Regions from separate parts of the Silvimonas sp. JCM 19000 genome, predicted to be linked through region 3. Evidence: predicted binding sites of a transcription regulator. Region 3 holds the regulator's gene; each other region holds the start of a gene.

Region 1 (7,484 bases), on a different contig from region 3:
CGTGGCGGCGGCATGGGGGTTCAAGAACTTCAGCCAGTTCTCGTGCGACTACAAAAAGCTGTTCGGGGCCTCGCCCTCCAGTGCCCTCAAGCTACTGGCGTGAGGCCGGGGAATGCGCACCTGGTCTGATCGCTGCCGTGGGGCACGGCAAACGCACTTATAATCGCGGCGCAGAAACGCTATTTGCGCGTTTTGAAGTCACCCCGATAAAGAGCAGCCGCATGTCGATCAAAGAAACCAAAGCCAAGTATCTCGAGCAAAACTTCAAGCTGCGCCAGCGCGGCATCAGGCTGGTTTCGTACCGGGTGCCCTGTTGTGGCGCCACGCTGGAAGGGCGTCTGGCCAGTGCGATGGAAGAATGGGAAACCGTGGCCACTTGCCCGGAATGCGGCGAGCTGTACATGAAATACACCACGGACCGCAAAATCAGCGCCGAATTGCTCGCCACCAAATAATCCAGCCCCAACGCGCCGCCAGCCTGGCCGCGCGTGTCCCCTCTTCTGCTTGTTCAGTCCCGGCCCGCTTGGCGCACGCTCCGGCGTTTACAACACGCCCAGGGTAAACGCCTTTAAGGTGGCCGCGGCGCGCGTACTGCATTCCAGTTTGCGAAAGATGCTTTCCATATGCGTGCGTACGGTGCTGGGGCTGATCACCAGCGCGCGCGCCACTTCTTTATTGCTTTCGCCCAGGCTGATGCGGCGTAGCACGTCGGTTTCGCGCTCGGATAACAAGGCAGCGGGCTTGCGCGCGGGCGGGCTGGTTTTGCCGGTGGTGTGGGCAATCAGCGCCTCGACGATCACCCCGTCCAGGCGCCCGGCCTGCGCTTCGGCCCGCAGCAATGCGGTGGCTTCGGTGGCCGAATGCGCGGCGCGCCAGGGCCGCCGCGCCACCAGTGCACACCACGCCACCGCAGCGGCCAGGATGCGGCGTTCGGTGGGAATCGCCTCGCCACTGACGCAGCGAAAATAACCGCTGCCATCCAGCCGTTCATACGCGTACGACGCCAGTTCGGCTTCGGCCGCCAGCGCGGCCGTGTGTTGCGCGGCACGGCGCGTCCAGTACGGCACCAGCCGCACGCGTTCCCATGCGGCATAAGCGAGCGGCCCCGCGGCATTCCATAAGGCATTGGGCAAGGCGGCGCGACCAATATTGTGGATCAAGCCAGCGCGGTAGATACGCTGCGCCACCGCGGCTTCAAGACCGATCTGCTGCGCCACCGCTTGCGCCAGCGTCGCCACCTGGCGCGAATACCCGGCCAGCCATGGCAGCTTCAGATCCGCAATATCGGCCACCAATTCCAGTGGCACCGGCTGCGTGGTGCTGCCCAGCGCCGGCGGCAGCATCTTGCCTTGCGCGCTAAAGCCGTCCAGCTGCGCCAGCCATTGCGCCGCATGCCGCATCAGCAAATCCGCCAATCCTGCCGGATAAACATGGCCCGCGCGCTCGGTGATCAATTGCAAGGCACGCGGCAAACCATGGGCACGACTCAGGATTTCCAGGTCAGCTGCCAGCGCCACCAGATAGGTAGCGCGCGGCACATCATCGCCGCGCAAGACGCCTGGCAAACCGCTGCCGTCGTAACGCTCAAAGGTGTGGCGCAAGGCGGTTTCGATCAGGGGACCGAGGTCGAGCATGCGTGCGATATCACCGGCGACTTCGCAATGGATTTGCGCCATCTCGGGCATCTGGCTTTGTGCGGCGGCAGTCAGCGCGGGCAAGGTCAGCGCCATCATCGCTTCGCGCCCGGCCACGTCATCGCCCAGGATGCGTTCAAAGCCCGCTGCGTTGGCGGTGCAGCCGGACCAGCGCAACAAGGCGGCAATCTCTACCGCGACGATTTCGTCTTCGGTGCAGCCCGCCACCCGCGCTAACGCCATCGCCAGCCACGCCGTACGGGGTGACTGGTCGGTGGCGCGGCCCATGCTGAGGTCGCCGATAAACGCGATGGCAGCAATGGCATCGCGCGCCGGGATCAGCGCGGCAGGTTCAAAGGTGATCGACTGCATCTAGTCCGCCCGGGTCATGGCGCGCGGCCGGGCTGCATCGGATATCCGACCGATGTTCGCCCACCCGCGTGCTGCGGATACTTGGTCCTGTGCTGCAAACCAACCCATACCTCGGAGATTGATCATGACTGCTCGTAAACTGATTGCCGCTGCTGTTGCCACTTTTGCCCTCTCTGCTGGCGTTGCCCATGCCGCTGAAACCCCCACCGTCGTGATCGTACACGGCGCATTTGCCGATGGCTCGGATTGGTCCCACGTGATCCCTTATCTGCAAGCCAAAGGCATCAAGGTGACCGCGGTGCAAAACAGCCTGGACTCACTGCAAGGCGACGTCACCGCCGCCCAACGCGCCATCGCCAACGCCCCCGGCCGCGTGGTGCTGGTGGGCCATTCCTGGGGCGGCACCGTCATCACCCAGGCCGGTAACGACCCGAAAGTAGCCGCGCTGGTCTACGTCGCCGCCTTCGCCCCGGACGCCGGCCAATCCACCGCTGACCAAGGCAAACAATACCCGGTGCCGGAAGGCATCAAGCATCTGCAAGCCGATGCCAGCGGTTATCTGTCGCTGTCGGCCGACGGCGTGGCCAACTACTTTGCCCAGGATCTGCCGCGTAGCCGCACCGACGTGATGGCCGCCACCCAAGGCCCGATCGCCGCCAAAGCGTTTGGCGAAAAAGTCACCGCCGCCGCCTGGAGCACCCGCCCCAACTGGTACATCGTGTCGTCCAACGACCGCATGATCCAGCCAGACCTGGAACGCGATTACGCCAAAAAGCTGAATGCAAAGACCACCACCCTGCCGTCGAGCCATGTGCCGCAGCAGTCGCATCCGGAAGAAGTGGCCAAGGTGATTATTGAGGCGGTGCAAAGCGTGGCGGCGCAATAAACCAGTGCCCCTGGATACCACAAAGGCGGACCGCTGCGGTCCGCCTTTTTGTTTGCGCGGCGGTCAGCGAGATCGAGCGCCAGCATCCCGCTGCTGCACCAGCCCGCAACCCATTGGCACCGCTGTGGCCCGAGCCGCCGGGCCACACATCAAGGCAGCCGTACTATGCCCTGATTAATTTTGAAACGGCCTCGGCCATCCGGTAGAGCCCGGCCGTTGCCACGGTATTCGCTCCCGCCGCCCCTACCGCCTCGCACTAAAACGCTTTCCGGCCTTGAAAAGGTTACAGTCCATCACTATTATTGGCACTCGTTAGTCGGGAGTGCTAACGGGGCCTTGCAGGCCCCTTCTAACATTTCATGGCCTCAGGATTTCTGAACAGGAGAGTGAACGATGAAGATCCGTCCTTTGCATGACCGCGTTGTGATCAAGCGTGTAGAAGCCGAAGAAAAAACCGCATCCGGTATCGTGTTGCCGGGCGCTGCGGCCGAGAAGCCTGATCTGGGCGAGGTTATCGCGATCGGCACTGGCAAAGTGCTGGACAACGGTTCTGTGCGTGAACTGTCGGTGAAGGTTGGCGATAAGGTCATCCTCGGCAAATACAGCGGCCAGACCGTCAAGGTTGATGGCGAAGAACTGCTGGTTGTTCGCGAAGAAGACATCTTCGGTGTACTCGAAGGCTGATTGCCCGCCGTGGCAGTCGCGTAGTACCCCGCTATTCCCTTCCAGATTTGCAGGAGTAATAAATAATGGCAGCTAAAGAAGTCAAGTTTGGTGATTCCGCGCGTTCGCGCATGGTCGCTGGCGTAAACATCCTCGCCGATGCAGTCAAGGTAACGCTGGGCCCGAAAGGCCGTAACGTGGTGCTGGAGCGCAGCTTTGGCGCCCCGACCATCACCAAAGACGGTGTGTCGGTAGCTAAAGAAATCGAACTGAAAGACAAGTTCGAAAACATGGGCGCGCAACTGGTTAAAGAAGTTGCCTCCAAGACTTCCGATATCGCAGGCGATGGCACCACCACCGCCACCGTGCTGGCGCAAGGCATTGTTAACGAAGGCCTGAAGTACGTGGCCGCCGGTTTCAACCCGACCGATCTGAAGCGCGGTATCGACAAGGCTGTGATCGCTCTGGTTGAAGAACTGAAGAAGATTGCCAAGCCGACCACCACCAGCAAGGAAATCGCGCAAGTCGGTTCCATCTCGGCCAACAGCGACGAAATCGTCGGCGCCAAGATTGCTGAAGCAATGGACAAAGTGGGCAAGGAAGGCGTCATCACCATTGAAGACGGTTCCGGCCTCGAAGACGAACTGGCAGTGGTTGAAGGTATGCAATTCGACCGCGGCTACCTGAGCCCGTACTTCATCAACAACCCGGAAAAACAGATTGCCCTGCTGGACAATCCGTTTGTGCTGCTGTTCGACAAGAAAATCAGCAACATCCGTGATCTGCTGCCGGTGCTGGAACAAGTGGCCAAGTCGGGCCGCCCGCTGCTGATCATCGCTGAAGATGTCGATGGCGAAGCGCTGGCTACCCTGGTGGTCAACAACATCCGCGGCATTCTGAAGACTGTTGCTGTCAAGGCACCGGGCTTTGGTGATCGTCGTAAAGCCATGCTGGAAGATATCGCCATCCTGACTGGCGGTACCGTGATCGCTGAAGAAGTGGGTCTGACGCTCGAGAAGACCACGCTGGCTGAGCTGGGCCAGGCCAAGCGCATCGAAGTGGGTAAAGAAAACACCACCATCATCGACGGCGCAGGTTCGGAAGACACGATCAAGGCCCGCGTTGGCCAGATCCGTAGCCAGATCGAAGAAGCCAGCAGCGATTACGACCGTGAAAAACTGCAAGAACGCGTGGCCAAGCTGGCCGGCGGCGTTGCAGTGATCAAGGTTGGCGCTGCGACTGAAGTCGAAATGAAAGAGAAGAAAGCCCGCGTTGAAGATGCCCTGCACGCCACCCGTGCTGCAGTGGAAGAAGGCATTGTGCCTGGCGGCGGTGTTGCGCTGCTGCGTGCCCGTGCCAACCTGGGCGAGCTGAAGGGCCTGAACGCCGATCAAGACGCTGGTATCAAGATCGTGCTGAAAGCCATCGAAGCACCGCTGCGTCAGATCGTGGCCAACGCTGGCGACGAGCCGAGCGTGGTGGTTAACCGCGTGGTGGAAGGCACCGGTAACTTCGGTTACAACGCCGCTACCGGCGAATACGGTGATCTGGTTGCCATCGGCGTGCTGGATCCGGCCAAGGTAACGCGTTCGGCACTGCAACACGCTGCATCGATCGCTGGTCTGCTGCTGACCACCGACGCAATGGTGGCTGAGCTGCCGAAAGACGACGCTCCGGCCATGCCGGGCGGCGGCGGTATGGGTGGCATGGGCGGCATGGACTTCTAAGTCCGGCTTCTCTGGCAACACCATGGAAAAAGGCCTTCTTCGGAAGGCCTTTTTTTTTGTTTGCGTTTGGGGTCGGGGACCGTTGGGGTATGCCATGGATGCTGGGTTGGCCCCGTACGGGGCCGTTGGCCCCGAAATGTGCGTTGCCCTTCGGGTAACGCACCCTACCGGCGATTTATCCACCATGCATAGGGTGGGTCGTGACCCACCAAGCAAAGTCATCAAGAGATTTGATACCAGACGATTCGCATCGAATGGCTTTGCTTTGTGAGTCAAGGACGCCGGGCAAAGCGGAAACTTCGACCAGCGATGTGCGCAGCGGCGGCCTTGAATGGTGGGTCATGACCCACCCTATGCCTGGCTAATCCGAGCAGTTATAGGGTGGGTCGTGACCCACCTGGCAAAGCCATCAAGAGATTTGATACCAGACGACTCTCATCAAATGGCTTTGCTTTGTGAGTCAAGGACGCCAGGCAAAGCGAAAACTTCGACCAGCGAGGTGCGCATCGGCGGCTTTGAATGGTGGGTCATGACCCACCCTATGCCTGGCTAATCCGAGCAGTTATAGGGTGGGTCGTGACCCACCTGGCAAAGCCATCAAGAGATTAGATACCAGACGACTCTCATCAAATGGCTTTGCTTTGTGAGTCCAGGACGCCAGGCAAAGCGAAAACTTCGACCAGCGAGGTGCGCATCGGCGGCTTTGAATGGTGGGTCATGACCCACCCTATGCCTTGTTGGCGAGCCCCAAGCGCATCCACAGTTCGGCGACGCCAGCGGGTACGGGTTCGCTGAAGTGAAAGCCTTGCAAGAAATCCACGCCCAGATCGCGCAGAAAATGGCTGACTTCCAGGCTTTCCACGCCTTCGACGATGATCTTGAGCTGCAGTCCCTGCGCCAGTTGCACGATGGCCTGCATCACGCGGCGGCCCGCGTCGGTGTCCAGTCGCTGGGCGAAGGAGACATCCACCTTGATCACGCTGGCTGGCATGTCATGCAATTGCGACAGCGACGAATAGCCCGTGCCGAAATCATCAATCGCCAACTGGAACCCCGCCGCCATCAACTGGCGCAGATGTTTGACCTGACGCGCGTAATCCGTCAGTGCCACCGATTCGGTGATTTCGATAATCACGTCTTCCGGGCGCAAGCGATGCTGGTTTAGCCGCTCGATCAGGCCGCTGACAAATTGTGGGGTAAACAGCTGCGTGCGCGACACATTGAGCATCAGCTTTTGCGATAGGCCGTGATTGCGCCAGATGCGTAGCTGGGCAAATGCTTGCTCGGCCACCACGCTGGACAATTCCTGAATCAGGCCGACCTTTTCCGCCATCGGAATAAACAGCTCGGGGCTGATCCAGCCATTGCCGTCTTTCCAGCGCGCCAAAGCCTCAACCGCATACACCTCGCCCGTGCGGGCGCTCACGATAGGCTGGTAAAACACCTGCAAGGCGCCATGGCGGATGGCGTCGGACAAGCGCGCCTGGATGGCGACATGTTCCCGCCCGATCGACTTCAGATGCAGGATATCGCCGTAGAAACACACGTTGTTCCGGCCCGCGTGCTTGGCGTGATACATGGTGTGGTCGGCCGCCGACAGCAATTCTTCGCCCGACGTGGCGTTGTCGGGAAAGACCGCGAAACCGGCACTGATGGTCGGGCGCGCTTCCAGCCCTTCCAGCGCCATGCCCTGGCGTGCAGTGTTGCGGATACGTTCGGTAATTTCTTTAAGATGGCCGGTATCGGGCAGATCGGGAATCAGCACTACAAACTCATCGCCGCCCCAACGCGCCAGCGTATCTTGCTCACGCAGCGCTTCTTTCAGCTGTTTGGCCACGCCGCACAGCAACTGGTCGCCGGTGCGATGGCCAAAGGCGTCGTTGATTTGCTTGAAGTGATCCAGATCCAGAAAACCCAGTGCCACTTTGGTGTTGTCGCGGCGCGCCCGTTCGATGGCCTGGTGCAGCTGTTCATCCAGCATCAAGCGATTGGGCAGTCGGGTCAGACCGTCATACAACGCCAGTTGCGTAATGTGCTGCTCGTTCATATGCGCCACGGTCACATCGCGCAATACCCCGCGCAGCCCTTCCAACACGCCCGCATGATCGCGCTGGGCAATCAGCCGCGCCTCCACCCAGAGCAGATCACCGCAGGCTTGTACCAGCCGGAAACGGATATGCGTGACATCCGCGCTCGCAGACA
Region 2 (7,484 bases), on a different contig from region 3:
ACGCTGGTGGTGGCGCAGCCGCAAGACAAGCCCAAGCTAAGCTGGTCCGAACGGCTGAAAGCCGGTCTGGCGCGCACGCGCGACACGCTGGGCAAGAATCTGGCCGGCCTGTTTGGCGGCGGCAAGATTGACGAGGACTTGTACGAAGAACTCGAAACGGTGCTGCTGACCGCCGATATGGGCGTCGACGCCACCACGCAGTTGCTGAAAGACGTGCGCAATCGCGTGTCGCTGCGCGGTCTTAAAGATGCGTCCGAACTGCGCGTGGCGCTGAAAGAAGCGCTGCTGGAGCTGATCCAGCCGCTGGAAAACCCGCTGGTGATCGACGCCAACAGTCCCAAGCCGTTTGTGCTGATGGTGGCGGGCGTTAACGGCGCGGGCAAAACCACCAGCATCGGCAAACTGGCCAAGTATTATCAAAGCCAGGGTCTGAGCGTGTTGCTGGCCGCAGGCGATACCTTCCGTGCCGCCGCGCGCGAGCAGCTGGTGGTGTGGGGCGAGCGCAATGGTGTGCAGGTGATTGCGCAAGAATCGGGCGATGCCGCCGCCGTGGCGTTTGATGCCGTCAACGCCGCCAAGGCGCGCAAAGTGGACGTCATCATTGTGGATACCGCAGGCCGTTTGCCCACACAGCTGCATTTGATGGATGAAATCCGCAAGGTTAAACGCGTGGTGCAAAAGGCTGACCCCACCGCACCGCACGAAGTGATGCTGGTGCTGGACGCCAACACCGGCCAGAACGCGGTTAGCCAGGTCAAGGCGTTTGACGATGCGTTGGGCCTGACCGGTCTGGTGCTGACCAAGCTGGATGGCACGGCCAAAGGCGGCGTGATTGCAGCTATTGCCAAGCAACGCCCGGTGCCGGTACGTTTCGTGGGCGTGGGCGAAACCATTGATGATTTGCGCCCGTTTACCGCCAAAGATTATGTGGACGCGCTGTTTGAATAAACCCGGTTGGATATCGACCAGCGCCCCGTTCCGATCACCTTGCACGGACAGCCGATGATCCAGTTTCAGCAGGTCACCAAGCGTTATCCGGGTGGCTTTGATGCCATCAAACAACTGAGTTTTGAAATCCAGGACGGCGAACTGGTCTTCCTGGCGGGCCATTCGGGCGCGGGCAAATCCACGTTGCTGAAGCTGATTGCCGGCATCGAACGCCCCACAGCGGGCTCGGTGCTGGTCAACAACCAGAATCTGGCGCGCATGCGCCGCGCGTCTTTACCGTATGTGCGCCGTCATATCGGGCTGATTTTTCAGGATCACAAAATCCTGTTTGATCGCAGCGTGTACGACAACGTGCGGCTGCCGCTCGATATCATCGGCTTTGGCCATCAGGAAGGGCATCGCCGGGTGCTGGCCGCGCTGGACAAGGTGGGGCTAAGCGGCAAAGACAAGCTCAATCCGGTCAGCCTGTCGGGCGGCGAGCAACAACGGCTGTGCATTGCGCGCGCCGTAGTACACCGGCCGTCCATCTTGCTGGCCGATGAACCCACTGCCAACCTGGATCGCGATTACGCCCAGGACATCCTGCAGCTGTTCAAATCCTTCCACCAGGTGGGCGTGACGCTGGTGATCTCGGCGCACGATGAAAACCTGATGGCCGACTACGGTCGCCGTATCCTGCGCCTTAAAAACGGCCAGTTCACCGCGTGAGCCCACGATGAAACACTGGATACGACTGAATCTGATTGCGCTGAGTCGCACCTTGGGCGCCATGCTGCGGGCACCGTTTACCAGCTTGCTTAATCTGCTGGTGATCGGGATTGCGGCGGCGTTTCCGCTTGGCTTCTATTTATTGATAGCGAGCGCACAAAGCGTCACCGCGCGTTTGCCGGTGGAGCCGCAGCTCTCGGTTTATCTGCGCGTCAGCGCGGGCACGCCAGAAATCGAAGCGCTCAAACAAAAGCTCAAAACCGATCCGCGCTTGTCGGCCAGCCGTTTTGTCGGCAAAGACGAGGCGCTGAAGCAGATGCAGGCTGGCCTGGGCGGCACCGATCTGCTGGCTGGCCTGACTGATAACCCGCTGCCCGATGCTTTTGTATTGACCGCGCGCACCGACGTGCCCGCCGAGCAGCTTGAAGCACTCAAGAACGAACTGACCACGCAGTCGGCGGTGGAGCAAGTGCAACTGGATTCGGCGTGGGCGCATCAGCTGCAACAACTGATCGCTGCAGGCATGGCACTGTTGCAGGTGGTGGTCGTGCTGCTGGCCGTGGCGCTGGTGCTGATTACCGGCAACGCCATCCGTCTGCAGATCGTCATCCGTAGGGATGAGATCGAAGTCGCCAAGTTGATTGGTGCCACCGATGCTTTTATTCGTAGACCGTTCGTCTACTTTGCCGCACTGCAGGGCATATTGGGCGGTCTACTGGCGTGCGGCATCGTGGCAGGTGCACGCAGCTGGCTCAATCCATCGGTGCTGGCACTGGCGCAAAGCTACGGTCAACCCTTTGCATTGGCGCGCCCGGATTGGCTGCTGGCGGCGATTACGCTGGCGGTGACCACGGTGCTTTGCCTGGTCGGCGCGCTGATCGCTGTCAGCCGACATCTACGTCAATTTCGGTAGTTGCCTGATAAAACCCTGATAAACAAAGGGTTATATTCGGGGCATGTGGTAGTTGATAGCTATCGCCTGTATAAAAAATATTGCCGTGCAACATAGGGTTTCGTGTGCTTGAATTCACGACTGAACTTTTTAGTTCGGTTAGCACTCTGAGGTTCGGAGTGCTAATATCCAGCGTCGTCGTTTGAAACGACGCCGATAAAGACAGGAGAATCACATGGCCCATAGCGTTGCACTGCCCGTTATCACTGGTGGCGACAGCATTGAAAGCTACGTACAGCGCGTCAATGCCGTACCGATGCTGACCCACGAGCAAGAGGTGGATCTGGCAACCCGCTACGCCCATGAGAATGATCTTGAAGCCGCCGGCCAGCTGGTGTTGTCCCATCTGCGTGTGGTGGTCTCGATCGCTCGGGGTTACGCAGGTTACGGACTGCCACAAGCCGACCTGATCCAGGAAGGCAACATCGGCTTGATGAAAGCGGTCAAACGCTTTGAACCCACTCGCGGCGTACGCTTGTACTCGTTTGCCGTGCACTGGATCAAAGCGGAAATCCACGAATACATACTGCGCAACTGGCGCCTGGTGCGGATTGCTACCACCAAAGCGCAGCGCAAACTGTTTTTTAATCTGCGTTCCATGAAGGCCGGCTTTGCCGCGCTGACCCACGCTCAGGCCAAAGAAATTGCCGATGATCTGGGGGTCAAGCCGGAAGAAGTGCTGGAAATGGAAACGCGCATGAGCGGCCAGGATATTGCGTTGATGGCCGATGACAGCGATGACGATGGCTACGCGCCGATCGACTGGCTGGCCGATTCGGATAACGAACCGACCCAGCAGCTGGAACGCCGCGCCTACGACACGCTGCAATCCGACGGCATTCTGCACGCGCTGGATTCGCTGGATCCGCGCAGCCGTCGCATTATCGAAGCCCGCTGGTTGGGTGACGATGGCAGCACCACGCTGCACGAACTGGCCGCCGAATTTAAGGTTTCGGCCGAGCGTATTCGCCAGATCGAAGCCAAAGCGCTACAAAAAATGAAAGTGGCGCTGGAACCGGCTGACGCCTGAGCGTATGCAAAGTGGTAAGAAAAGGGCACCCTCGGGTGCCTTTTTTTACGAGTGAATATGGAGTAGTGTCAGAAAAGTTCTTATTTTTTCGTAATCTACTCAAGTTGTTGGACCAGCCTCCGATAGAGAAGGTAAGCAACCCGATCTAAAAGGAAGAACGCGTATGGATATTGTTACTCCGGTCCCGACTCAAACGGGCACGCTGGGCGCCTCGGCGATTGCCGATAGCACCGGGGGCAGCGTGCGCACGCCTTATCGTCCCCAGAACGTGCGAGCCGCCTATGCACAGCCTCCCGCTCCGGCCTGGAACGGCGAAGAGCGCCGCAGAGGTGAAGACCGCCGCCTGAAGCAATCACGGCGGCAAGAGCAGGTGACCACGCCGCTGAATACGCGCGCCGGGCAAGATCGCCGCCGCCAGGGTCGTCGCGCGGATGACCTGCCGGATCGCGTTTCGCTCTCTATCCTGGCCTGAGCGGCCCGCGGCCGCATCAGCACACGCCAGTCGCCGCCCGGCCCCGCACTATTGTCACCGGCCAGCCGCGGTTAATGCGGCATCCAGCGCGCCCAGCTTGCGCTGCATCCACGCTTCATCAAACCAGTCTGCGCGCTCGATATGCCAGACATCGTCCAGCACGCTGAATAACAGCCGCCGCGTCGCATAGCCCGCGTGCAGGGGATAGCTCGCCAGATAAGCGTCGTATAGACCCAGCTGCGGCCCGCCATCGGCCAGATGAAACACATCCAGCTCACGATGGCTAAAGCGGCTACGGCCCGGGTCCAGCACTGCCGTTAATGCGCCAGTCTGGGCATCGGCCAGAAAATTACCCGGATGCGGATCGTCATGAATCAGGCTGGGGGTATCGTCGGCCAGCGCATCCAGCAACGGCCGAGCTCGCCGCCAGGCGTGGGCCACCGCAGCGGCCAACCAAGCTGCCGTTTTTTCCGGATGTGCGGCCAGCCACGCCTGCCGCGCCGCCACAAACGCGGCATACGCATCCGTAAAGGTGGCATAGCGCGCGCCATCCACGTCCTCAAAATAAGTGGCTGATTGCCCATGCCATTGCGCTAACGCCGCAGTCGCGTCGGCGTTAAAGCGGATGCGCGCGGTGGGCTCAGTCAACTGGTCCGGGTTAATGCCGGGCAGCCAGCTCAATGCCAACACCTCATGCGTTTCGACCGAACCCTGTCCGATGACGCCGGGCAATGGCGCCACCGAGCAAGCAGCCAAGCGCGCCAGTGCGTCGATCTCGGCCTGGCGATGACCGCGCTGCTTGAATACCTTGAGCACGCACACGGGGCCATCGGTCGCGCTAGCGAGATACAGCCGTGCATAAAAGCCCTCGACCAAGGGCGCGACGGCCACCGGTTTCGCGACCAAGGCCGCCGCAAAGCGTGCCAACGCATCCATCTGCATCTCGTCCGCTCCCCACCTTAAATGCCGATAACGAGCATCAGCTTAAGCGCTCACACGCAACAAAAAGCCCGGCGGCGGAAGCACTCCGCAGGCCGGGCAAACTGGCGCTCGGCAGCAAGCCCGGCGCCACGGTGTCGATCAAACTCAGCGTAGATCGCGCACCACCGCCAGCAGCGGCGTCAGCACCGATACGCCAAACTGTGCGCTGCGTTCGCCATTCCAGCCCACATCAGGCACCGGCAGGTTGGCGGTGTCTTTAAACGGCATCTCGATGGTGAACGCCAGGCAATCAAAGCGATCGCCCACCCAGTTGGTGGCCATGGTCAGCGTTTCCGGGCCAAAGCGGCCGTCGCCATAACCGTGCTCGACCTGGAAGTCCGGGCTGGCAGCAAGCCAGGCGGCTTTGAAGGTGGCGCTCAGCGCGCGTTGGCGTTCCGAGAACGAAGGATTGTCCTGACAACCCGCCACAAAGTTATGCGGAATCGATTCGTCGCCATGCACATCGAGGAAGGCATCCACGCCGGTCTGTTCCATGGCATTGCGCACCAGCAGTACCTCGGGGCTGGTTTCGATGCTGGGGGCAAACCAGGCACGGTTGAGGTTGGTGCCCGCTGCATTGGTGCGCAGATTGCCGCGTACACTGCCGTCCGGATTCATATTGGGCACGATGTAGAACACCGCTTCGGTCAGCAATTTGCGCGCGACGGCATGATGCGGATCCAGCAGGGCGCTGACCAGACCTTCGGCAAACCACTCGGCCATGGTCTCGCCCGGATGCTGGCGCGCGATGATCCAGATTTTTTTCTTGCCCGCAGCGGGCGTACCCACGCGCAGCAGGTCCAGCGGACGGCCATCCACGGTCTGGCCCAGCTCTTGCACCACGGCTTCGCCGGTCACTTGCGCATGGCCCAGCGTTTGCAGATGGCGCTCAAACGAATACGGCTCAAAGTAGGCGTAATACACCGAATCGCGTTGCGGCTGATGGCGGATGGTCAGCACGCCATTTTCATAACTGGTGGGCACGGTAAACCACTCCACGCCGTCGTACGAGGCGCGCGCCGCGTAATCAGTCCAGCCGCCCGGATACGCTGATTGCCCGGCGTTTTCGATATGCATCACGCATTCGCGAAACGCCGTGCCCGCCAGGCGGAAATGAAACCACTGGCGCAGCGGCGCCGCGTTATCGGCGCGCAGGTTTAGACGGATATGGGACGGGTCTTCCAGCGAAATTACGTCAATCGCGCCGGAATCAAATGCGGTGGAAATCGTCAGCATGGTGGTGTGCCTGGGTGGGGTTACACGGGCCGCCGCTGGCTTTGTGGGCTTGGCGACGGCATAAACAATCGGTGCGGGAATGCTCAACCCGCCAGCAGTTTGCCTGGGTTCATCAGCTTGTGCGGATCAAGTGCGTGTTTGATGGTGCGCATCAAATCCAGCTCCACGTCGCTACGGTATTGCGGCAGCAGATCACGCTTGAGCTGGCCGATGCCATGTTCGGCCGAAATGGTGCCGCCGTGGCGCTGCACGATCTCGTACACCACTTCATTGATGCGCGGCTCGTGCTGATACGCGGCGTTGGTCACGTCATCAAGAAACACGTTGTAATGCAGATTGCCGTCGCCCAGATGGCCAAACGCAATGATATCCGCGCCAGGTAGGGCGGCGTGCAGCGCGGCTTCGGCTTCTTGCAGAAACTGCGGAAACGCCGAGGTCGGCACGCCAATATCCTGTTTGATGCTGACGCCTTTGCGCTTCTGCGCCTCGGGCACCGCCTCACGCAGCGCCCAGAAATCGGCGGCGTCGCTACGCGAGGTGGCAATCAGCGCCTCGTCCGCACCTTCGTCCAGCAGGGCTACGCCAAAGCGCGTCAGCAGATCGTCATCGGTGCCGCCATCGGACACCTCGGCCAGCACGCTCCATTCGGGCAGCTCGGCAAACGGCTTGGGCAATTCGGGGCAATATTGCGCCAGCAATTGCCAGCAGCGGCGCGACAGCAATTCAAATGACGTAACACGATCGCCCAGCCGATGCTGCAAGCCGCGCAGCAAATCCACCGCGCCTTGCGGATTGGCCACCGGCACCAGCGCCGTGGCCTGCGCCGTGGGCAGCGGAAACAGTTTGAAAGTAGCGCGCGTAATAATCCCGAGTGAGCCTTCGCCCGCAATAAACAATTGCTTGAGGTCGTAACCAGTATTGTCTTTGCGCAAACCGCGCAGGCCATTCCAGATGCGGCCATCGGCCAGCACCACCTCCAGGCCCAGCGTCAGATCGCGCATATTGCCGTAGCGCAGCACATTAAGCCCGCCCGCGTTGGTGCCCAGCGCACCGCCCACGCGGGCCGAACCTTTGGCGCCCCAATCGGCGGCAAACAGACGGTCGGCCTCGCGCGCGGCGTTTTGCAGATCGGCGATGATGGCGCCCGCTTCGGCGGT
Region 3 (7,484 bases):
ACACGCGGCCACTTGCGGCAAATGGGTGATACACAGCACCTGGCGTTGTTGCGCCAGATCGGCCAGCATGCGGCCAACAATCTCGGCCACGCGCCCGCCGATGCCCACATCCACCTCATCAAACACCAGCGTGCCCACCCCGGACAATTCGCTGACGATGACCTGGATGGCCAGACTGATCCGCGATAACTCACCCCCCGACACAATCTTGCCCATAGGCCGCGCCGGGGTATTGGCGTGCGCCACGCGGAAATCGACACTTTCCGCGCCGTGCGGGCCGGGTGCGGCCGCCTCGAGTTCGATCTCGAAACGGCTATCGGCCAGCGCCAACGGCTTCATTTCTTTGGTCACTGCCTGCGCCAGTTTGCCCGCATGCTGCTGGCGCAACTTGCTCAGCACGGCGGCTTCTTTCTGCCACAGTTCGCCCGCGGCTTTTTCCGCCTGCTGCAGACGCGCCAGACCTTCGCTCCCGCCCAACGCTTCGAGGCGATCCTGCCAGCCTTGCAGCAACAGCGGCAGTTGTTCTGGCTCGGTGCGATATTTGCGCGCCATGCGCCAGATGGCGTCGAGGCGACTTTCAACCTCTTCCAGCCGGGTCGGATCAAGTTCGAGATGATCGGCATAGCGACGCAATTCGCTCACCGCTTCGGCCAGTTGCGCCTCCACGCCTTCGAGCAATTGCAAGGACGGCAGCAGTTGCTCGTCGTAATCGCCGAGGCCTTGCAATTTGTGCGCGGTGCTGCCCAGCCAGCTTTGGCAGTTCTCGTCGCCATCGGCCAGCGTGGTCAGCGCCAGCTGTACGCCATCGATCAGGCTGGCTGCGTGCTGCAACCGTTTGTGTTCGGCTTGCAGCTCGGGCCATTCGTTATCGGACAGCGCCAGGCCGGACACTTCTTCAATCTGGAAACTCAGTCGTTCGCGCTCGGCTTCAAACGTCGAGGCATCGCGTTGCGCGGCCGCCAACTCGTCTTGCAGCGTGCGCCAGTGCGCCCATTGCTGTTGCACCTTGCCCGCCTGCGCCGTCGCCCCGGCAAAATGGTCGAGCAGATCGCGCTGGTTTTCCGGACGCAGCAATTGTTGATGCGCGTGCTGGCCGTGGATATCCACCAGCATTTCGCCCAGGCCTTTCAGCTGCGCCAACGTGGCGGGCGTGCCATTGATAAAGGCGCGGCTTTTGCCCTGACTATCCAGGGTACGGCGGATGATGGCGTGTTGCGCGTCGTCGCCCGCCAGTTCGTTTTCGTTCAGCCAGGCGCGCGCTTGCGGCCGCTCGGACAAATCAAATTCGGCCAGCAGATCGGCTTTGTCTTCACCATGCCGCACCAGCGCGGCATCGGCACGATCGCCCAGCAGCAGGCCGAGCGCATCCATCACGATGGATTTACCCGCGCCGGTTTCGCCGGTAAACACGCTCAGGCCGGAGCCGAATTCGAGCGCGAGTTTGTCGACGATTACAAAATTCTTGAGATTCAGAGATAGCAGCATCGGTCTGGTCAGATCAGTTGAGCTTTTGGCCCCAGTGCAACTTGTCACGCAACATGTCGTAATAGTTGTAGCCAACCGGATGCAGAATGCGCAGCGTGTTGCGATGGCGGCGGATGATCACGCGATCGGCTTCGTGCAGCTCGCAATCGCTCTGGTTATCAAAGTACACGCGCGCGTCTGAATTACGCGTCAGGCGGAATTCGACTTCGCTGGTGTCGTTGATCACGATGGGGCGGTTGGACAACGACTGCGGACAGATCGGCACCAGTGTGATCGCGGGCAGGCTGGGGTGCAGTATCGGCCCGCCCGACGCCAGCGCGTAGGCGGTGGAGCCGGTCGGCGTCGAGACGATCAGACCGTCGGAGCGTTGGCTGTAGACAAACTGGCGATCGATAAAGATTTCAAATTCGATCATCGCGCCAGTGGAACCCCGGCTGAACACCACGTCATTGAACGCCAGCGCCGACACCAGTTCTTTGTCTTCGCGCCGCACGGTGGTTTCCAGCAGGATGCGTTCTTCCGGTACAAACGCGCCCGCCAGCATGCCGCTGATGGTGCGCTCCATATCACTGAGCGGAATGTCGGTCATAAAGCCCAGGCGACCCTGGTTGACCCCGATCAAGGGAATCCGGTACGGCGCCACCAGCCGCGCCACACCCAGCATGGTGCCATCGCCGCCCAGCACCACCACCAGATCGGCCAGCTTGCCGATGGCAATGCGTTCGACCACCGGAATATCAGTAATACCGTGCTCGGCCGCGACTTCGCTTTCTATTAATACGCGCACCCCAAGCTCCTGCAAGGTGGCCGCCAGCCGGCGCAACGGCCCACCCAGGGTGGGCGTATTGAAGCGACCAACCAGTACGATCGTTTTGAACAGGCTTTGCATGTCGGGGTCCGGTGAAGTACGGCAGCATTTAACCACAAGCACGACCGCGAGGCACGTGGACAACGGCCTACGTGGTGAGGGCCGCACACGCACGGCAAAAGCGTGGTGGAGCGCAATGCGTAGTTCAGTTTGCCGCGGTTAACGATTAGAATCTGCGCATGCTTAGCGATCGCGCACAAATCCTGCTCAAAACCCTGGTCGAGCGTTATATCGCCGACGGCCAACCCGTTGGTTCAAAGGCGCTGTCGCACTATTCCGGCCTGGATATCAGCTCTGCCACCATCCGCAATGTGATGGTCGATCTGGAACAACTCGGCTTTGTGGCCAGCCCACATACTTCGGCCGGGCGTATCCCCACGTCGCTGGGTTATCGCTTTTTTGTGGATTCGTTGTTGTCGGTGCAACAACTCCAGGCCGATAAACTGCAGCCGCTCAGCAATGGACTGCCGGTCGACAATCCGCAACGCACCATCACCGCTGCCTCGCAATTACTGTCGCAGCTCACCCACTTCGCCGGCGTGGTGCTCACCCCGCGCCGTCAGGATGTGTTGCTTAAACATATCGAGTTTCTGCCGCTATCGGATCGACGCGTCTTGTTGATTCTGGTGACCAGCGATGGCGATGTGCAAAACCGCATCATTCAGACCAACACGCTGTTCAGCCAGTCTGAGCTATCCGAAGCCGCCAACTTTCTGAATGCGCATTGCGCCGGCCGCACCTGGCACAATCTGCGTCAGGTGGTGGAAAACGAAGTGCGTGCCGTTAAAGGCGAACTGGCCGCGTTATTGAATACTGCGGTGGTGTACAGCCAGGATGTATTGAGTGGCGATACCGAAAACCTGGTGATCTCGGGCGAGCGCAATCTGCTGGATAGCGACGATCTGGCCGCCAATATGGGCCGCCTGCGCCAGTTGTTTGAATTGTTTGAACGCAAGACCGCCTTGCTGCAATTGATGGAAGCCGGCAATCGTGCCGAAGGCGTCAAGATCTTTATCGGCGGCGAATCGGGGCTGGCGCCACTGGATGATTGTTCGATCATCACCGCGCCATATCACGCCAATGGCGAAGTCATAGGCACGCTGGGCGTCATCGGCCCGACGCGCATGGCCTATGAACGCATCATCCCCATCGTCGACGTCACCGCCCGCTTGCTCAGCAGCGCGCTGTCCCAATAACACCGACGCGGGCCCGTGCACCCGCGTTAGTCCTTCTTTCCGGAACCCCGCTTTGATCTGCAAAACCCTGAAAACCGCCTTGCTGTCTGCCCTCGCCGCCTTGGCCGTCACCGCACATGCCGATGATGAATTGCTGCAACGGCCCGAGGTCCAGGCCTATATCGATCAACTGGTCAGCAGCCAGGATTTCAACCGTGATGAATTGAGCGCGGTCTTCCAGAAGATCAATCCCAAGCCCAATATCATTGCCGTGCTGGACAAGCCGTCAACGTCGCGGCCGTGGTATGAATTCCGCAATGGCTTTATGAGCCCGCAACGCATTATTGGTGGCGCGCGCTTTATGCGGCGTTATCACGACACGCTGGCCGAGGTAGAGGACCGTTATGGCGTGCCGCCCGAAATCGTCACCAGCATCATCGGTGTGGAAACCTTGTACGGCCGCAATACCGGCAGCTTCCGCGTGATGGATGCCCTGAGCACCATCGCGTTTAACTACCCGCGCCGGGCCGATTACTTTAAAGACCAGCTGACGCAATTTCTGCTGTTAGCGCGCGAAGAGAATCAAGACCCGTTTACGTTTATGGGTTCATACGCGGGCGCAATGGGCATGCCGCAATTCATGCCATCCAGCTTTCGCCAATACGCGGTGGACTGGAATGGCGATCATCATCGCGATATCTGGGGCACGCCCGAAGACGCCATTGCCAGCGTCGCCAATTTCCTGGCGGCATCGGGCTGGCAACGCGCTGGCAAAGGCTATGTGGGCGTCAACGTGACGGGTGACGAACAGGAATTGCTGGCCGACAAGTTCAACCTGCATTACACGATGGCGGAACTGATGCAGCGTGGCGTGCAACCGATTACTGAAGTAGATACGCAGCAACAAGCGGTGCTGTTTGCGCTGGAAACCACGGCGGGCGTGACTGACTATTACGCCGGCTTTAACAACTTTTATGTGGTGACGCGCTACAACCGCAGCACGCTATACGCCACGGTGGTTTATCAGTTGGCCGATGCAATCAAGACGGCGTACGACGCCAACGACGATCTGCAACCCGAGTCCACGCCCCAGCCCAAAGCCAAGCCCGCCACCAAAAAGAAGCGCAAATGATATAGGGTGGGTCACGACCCACCACTCAAAGCCACCGAGAGAAATGGGGAGCATGCTTCCTCATTCTTCTTGAAGGCTTTAAGAGGTGGGTCACGACCCACCCTATGTTTACTTGCCGGCAGCCATGGTGCGTTGACGGCGCGTCTCGGATAGCACGATGCCGCTGGCTACCGAAACATTCAGGCTTTCCACCGAGCCAAACATCGGAATACTGACCAGCACATCGCAGTGCTCACGCGTCAAACGACGCATGCCCTCGCCTTCGCTGCCCATCACCCACGCCAGCGGCCCGGTGTGGTTAAAGTGATGCAGATCGGTGGTGGCTTCGCCCGCGGTGCCGGCAATCCAGATATCGCGGTCTTTCAGATCGCGCAGCGTGCGCGCCAGGTTGGTGACCATCACATACGGCACCACCTCGGCAGCACCGCAAGCCACTTTCGATACGGTGGCGTTCAGGCCCACCGATTTGTCTTTGGGCGCGATCACCGCATGCACACCCATGGCATCGGCCACGCGCAGGCAAGCGCCCAGATTGTGCGGGTCGGTGATGCCATCCAGGATCAACAAGAATGGCGGCTCGTCACCGAGGTTCTCCAGCACGTCATCCACTTCGATATACGATTTGCCCGCGTCGATCAGCGCCGCCACGCCCTGATGGCGGCCACCGTGGGTCAAGCCATCCAGCCGCGCCGCATCCACCAGCAACACCTTGCAGCCTTGCGCTTCAGCCAGTCGGGCCAGATCTTTGGCGCGTTGGTCCATGCGGGTGCTGTTGAGATAAAGCTCGATCACGCTATCGGGAAAGCGTTTGAGGCGGGTGCCTACGGCGTGAAAACCATGGATGACGACTTTGTTCTGCATGACTGCGGGTCCGGCGATTCAGTGAATAGCCCGGCAGTTTACCCCAGCCCGCTGGTGGCGGCGGCAAAACCCTCGCGCAACAGAAAACGCAGCAGGCTATCGGCGTCCATTGCGGGCGCATACAGATAACCCTGCACGGCATGCGCACCGGCGCGGCGCATGAACAGCATCTGCTCCACCGTCTCCACGCCTTCGGCCACCACCTTGAGCCGCAGCTTGCGCGCCATGGCCACGATGGCCTCGGTAATGGCGGCACTATCGCTGTCATCGGGCAAGCCGACGGTAAACGAGCGATCGATCTTGAGCGTATCCAGCGGAAAGTGTTTGAGATTGCTCAGCGATGAATAGCCGGTGCCAAAATCGTCGATCGCCAATTGCACGCCCATGCGCTTGAGCTCTTGCAATACCGCCACCGCACGATGCGGGTTTTGCATGATCATGCTTTCAGTGATTTCCAGCTCGAGCAATTCGGGCGCAATGCCCGAGGATTCCAGCGCATTACGTACATGCCCAGCCAATTGTTCGCGCTGGAATTGCCGCGCCGACAAATTAATCGCCATACGGGGAATGTGATAGCCGGCCACTTGCCACAAACGCATCATGCGGCAGCCTTCCTGCAGCACCCATTCGCCGATCGGCACAATCAAGCCGTTTTCTTCGGCCAGGGGAATAAAGCTGGAAGGCGGAATCAGACCCAGCTCCGGATGTTCCCAGCGGATCAGACATTCCACGCCCGACAATTCACCAGTGGCCAGATCGATCTGCGGCTGAAAGTGCAACACCAGTTCGCGCCGTTCCAGCGCATAGCGCAGGCTGTTTTCCAGTACCAGATGTTCAAATGCACGCGCATTCATATCGGGCGCAAAAAACTGGAAATTGTTTTTACCTAATTCTTTGGCACGATACATCGCCACATCAGCATTCTTCAGCAATTGCGCCGGGCTGTTGCCATCACAGGGATACAGACTGATACCAATCGAGCAGGTAACAAACAATTCCTGTCCCTTGATCACCACAGCACGGCTTAATTCAGCCAATACCCGCTCGGCCACATGCGCCACTGCATCGGCATCGCGCACGTTATCAATCAGGATGGTGAATTCATCGCCGCCCAGTCGCGCAATCAACTGGGTTTCTTTGAGCGTGCCGCGCAAACGCTGAGCGATCACTTTAAGCAATTCGTCGCCGACGTCATGGCCCAGCGTGTCATTGATGCCTTTAAAGCGGTCCAGATCGATAAACAGCAAAGCCAGTTGCCGATCTTCTTCGCCGGCGCGGGCCACCGCCTGTTGCAAAGCTTCGTTCATGGCCACGCGATTGTGCAAGGCGGTCAAGGCATCGTGATTAGCCAGAAAAAACAGACGCTGTTCGGCTTCTTTGCGATGGGTGTAGTCGGAGAACACGCCCACATAATTGGCGATGCTGCCGTGGTCATCGCGCACCGCGCTGATCGATAACCAGGCTGGATAGGCTTCGCCGGTTTTGCGCCGGTCCAGCATTTCGCCTTGCCAACGGCCTTGCGTGGCCAGTTCGCTCAGCATTTCGCGATTGACTTCGCGCACCGGGCCGTTGCGATGGAACATGCGCGACAGTTTGCCCAGCGTTTCGTCGGGCTCGTAGCCGGTGATCTGGCTGAAAGCCGGATTCACCGCAATGATGCGGGCATTGGAATCGGTAATCAGAATGCCTTCGGTGGCGTTATGAAACACCTGAGCCGCCAGCCGCGCCCGCCGCGCGCTGACTGCCTCTTCTTGATGCGACGCCGCCAGGATCATGCCCGCTACGGCCACCGTCAGCAGCACCACCGCCACCGGAATCAAACCGGCACCGGCCACGCCCAGGGCACTGAGCTGCACAACCGCAATCATGCCCACCAGCAACAGCACGCAGCCATTGCCGATATGCCCCAGCCGCAAGGCGGTGCAGATGATCAATGGAAACAGCAGGAACTGCATATCGGTAT

What was found. The regulator HrcA, encoded in region 3, represses chaperone genes, less so after heat shock. The targets are predictions, from matches to a motif close to ATTAGCACTCGNNNNNNNCGAGTGCTAAT.
Region 1: the regulator HrcA is predicted to act here: its motif matches at 3,194-3,222, upstream of ACYQ1A_RS03905 (co-chaperone GroES).
Region 2: the regulator HrcA is predicted to act here: its motif matches at 2,707-2,735, upstream of rpoH (RNA polymerase sigma factor RpoH).

Annotation. Positions count from the first base shown of each region.
Region 1 is NZ_BAAIHC010000003.1:22,486-29,969, reverse strand. Features, by position in the region: gene ACYQ1A_RS03925 (helix-turn-helix domain-containing protein) at 1-103, shown strand, start outside; gene ACYQ1A_RS03920 (hypothetical protein) at 222-455, shown strand; gene ACYQ1A_RS03915 (HD domain-containing phosphohydrolase) at 543-2,006, opposite strand; gene ACYQ1A_RS03910 (alpha/beta fold hydrolase) at 2,131-2,892, shown strand; gene ACYQ1A_RS03905 (co-chaperone GroES) at 3,286-3,576, shown strand; gene groL (chaperonin GroEL) at 3,642-5,282, shown strand; gene ACYQ1A_RS03895 (sensor domain-containing phosphodiesterase) at 6,010-7,484, opposite strand, start outside.
Region 2 is NZ_BAAIHC010000018.1:46,437-53,920, forward strand. Features, by position in the region: gene ftsY (signal recognition particle-docking protein FtsY) at 1-948, shown strand, start outside; gene ftsE (cell division ATP-binding protein FtsE) at 1,003-1,656, shown strand; gene ftsX (permease-like cell division protein FtsX) at 1,664-2,569, shown strand; gene rpoH (RNA polymerase sigma factor RpoH) at 2,784-3,638, shown strand; gene ACYQ1A_RS15500 (hypothetical protein) at 3,802-4,110, shown strand; gene ACYQ1A_RS15505 (phosphotransferase) at 4,165-5,046, opposite strand; gene ACYQ1A_RS15510 (M14 family metallopeptidase) at 5,197-6,327, opposite strand; gene ACYQ1A_RS15515 (FAD-binding oxidoreductase) at 6,411-7,484, opposite strand, start outside.
Region 3 is NZ_BAAIHC010000013.1:66,379-73,862, forward strand. Features, by position in the region: gene recN (DNA repair protein RecN) at 1-1,485, opposite strand, end outside; gene ACYQ1A_RS13055 (NAD kinase) at 1,499-2,374, opposite strand; gene hrcA (heat-inducible transcriptional repressor HrcA) at 2,533-3,549, shown strand; gene mltB (lytic murein transglycosylase B) at 3,602-4,660, shown strand; gene rlmB (23S rRNA (guanosine(2251)-2'-O)-methyltransferase RlmB) at 4,769-5,521, opposite strand; gene ACYQ1A_RS13075 (bifunctional diguanylate cyclase/phosphodiesterase) at 5,560-7,484, opposite strand, start outside.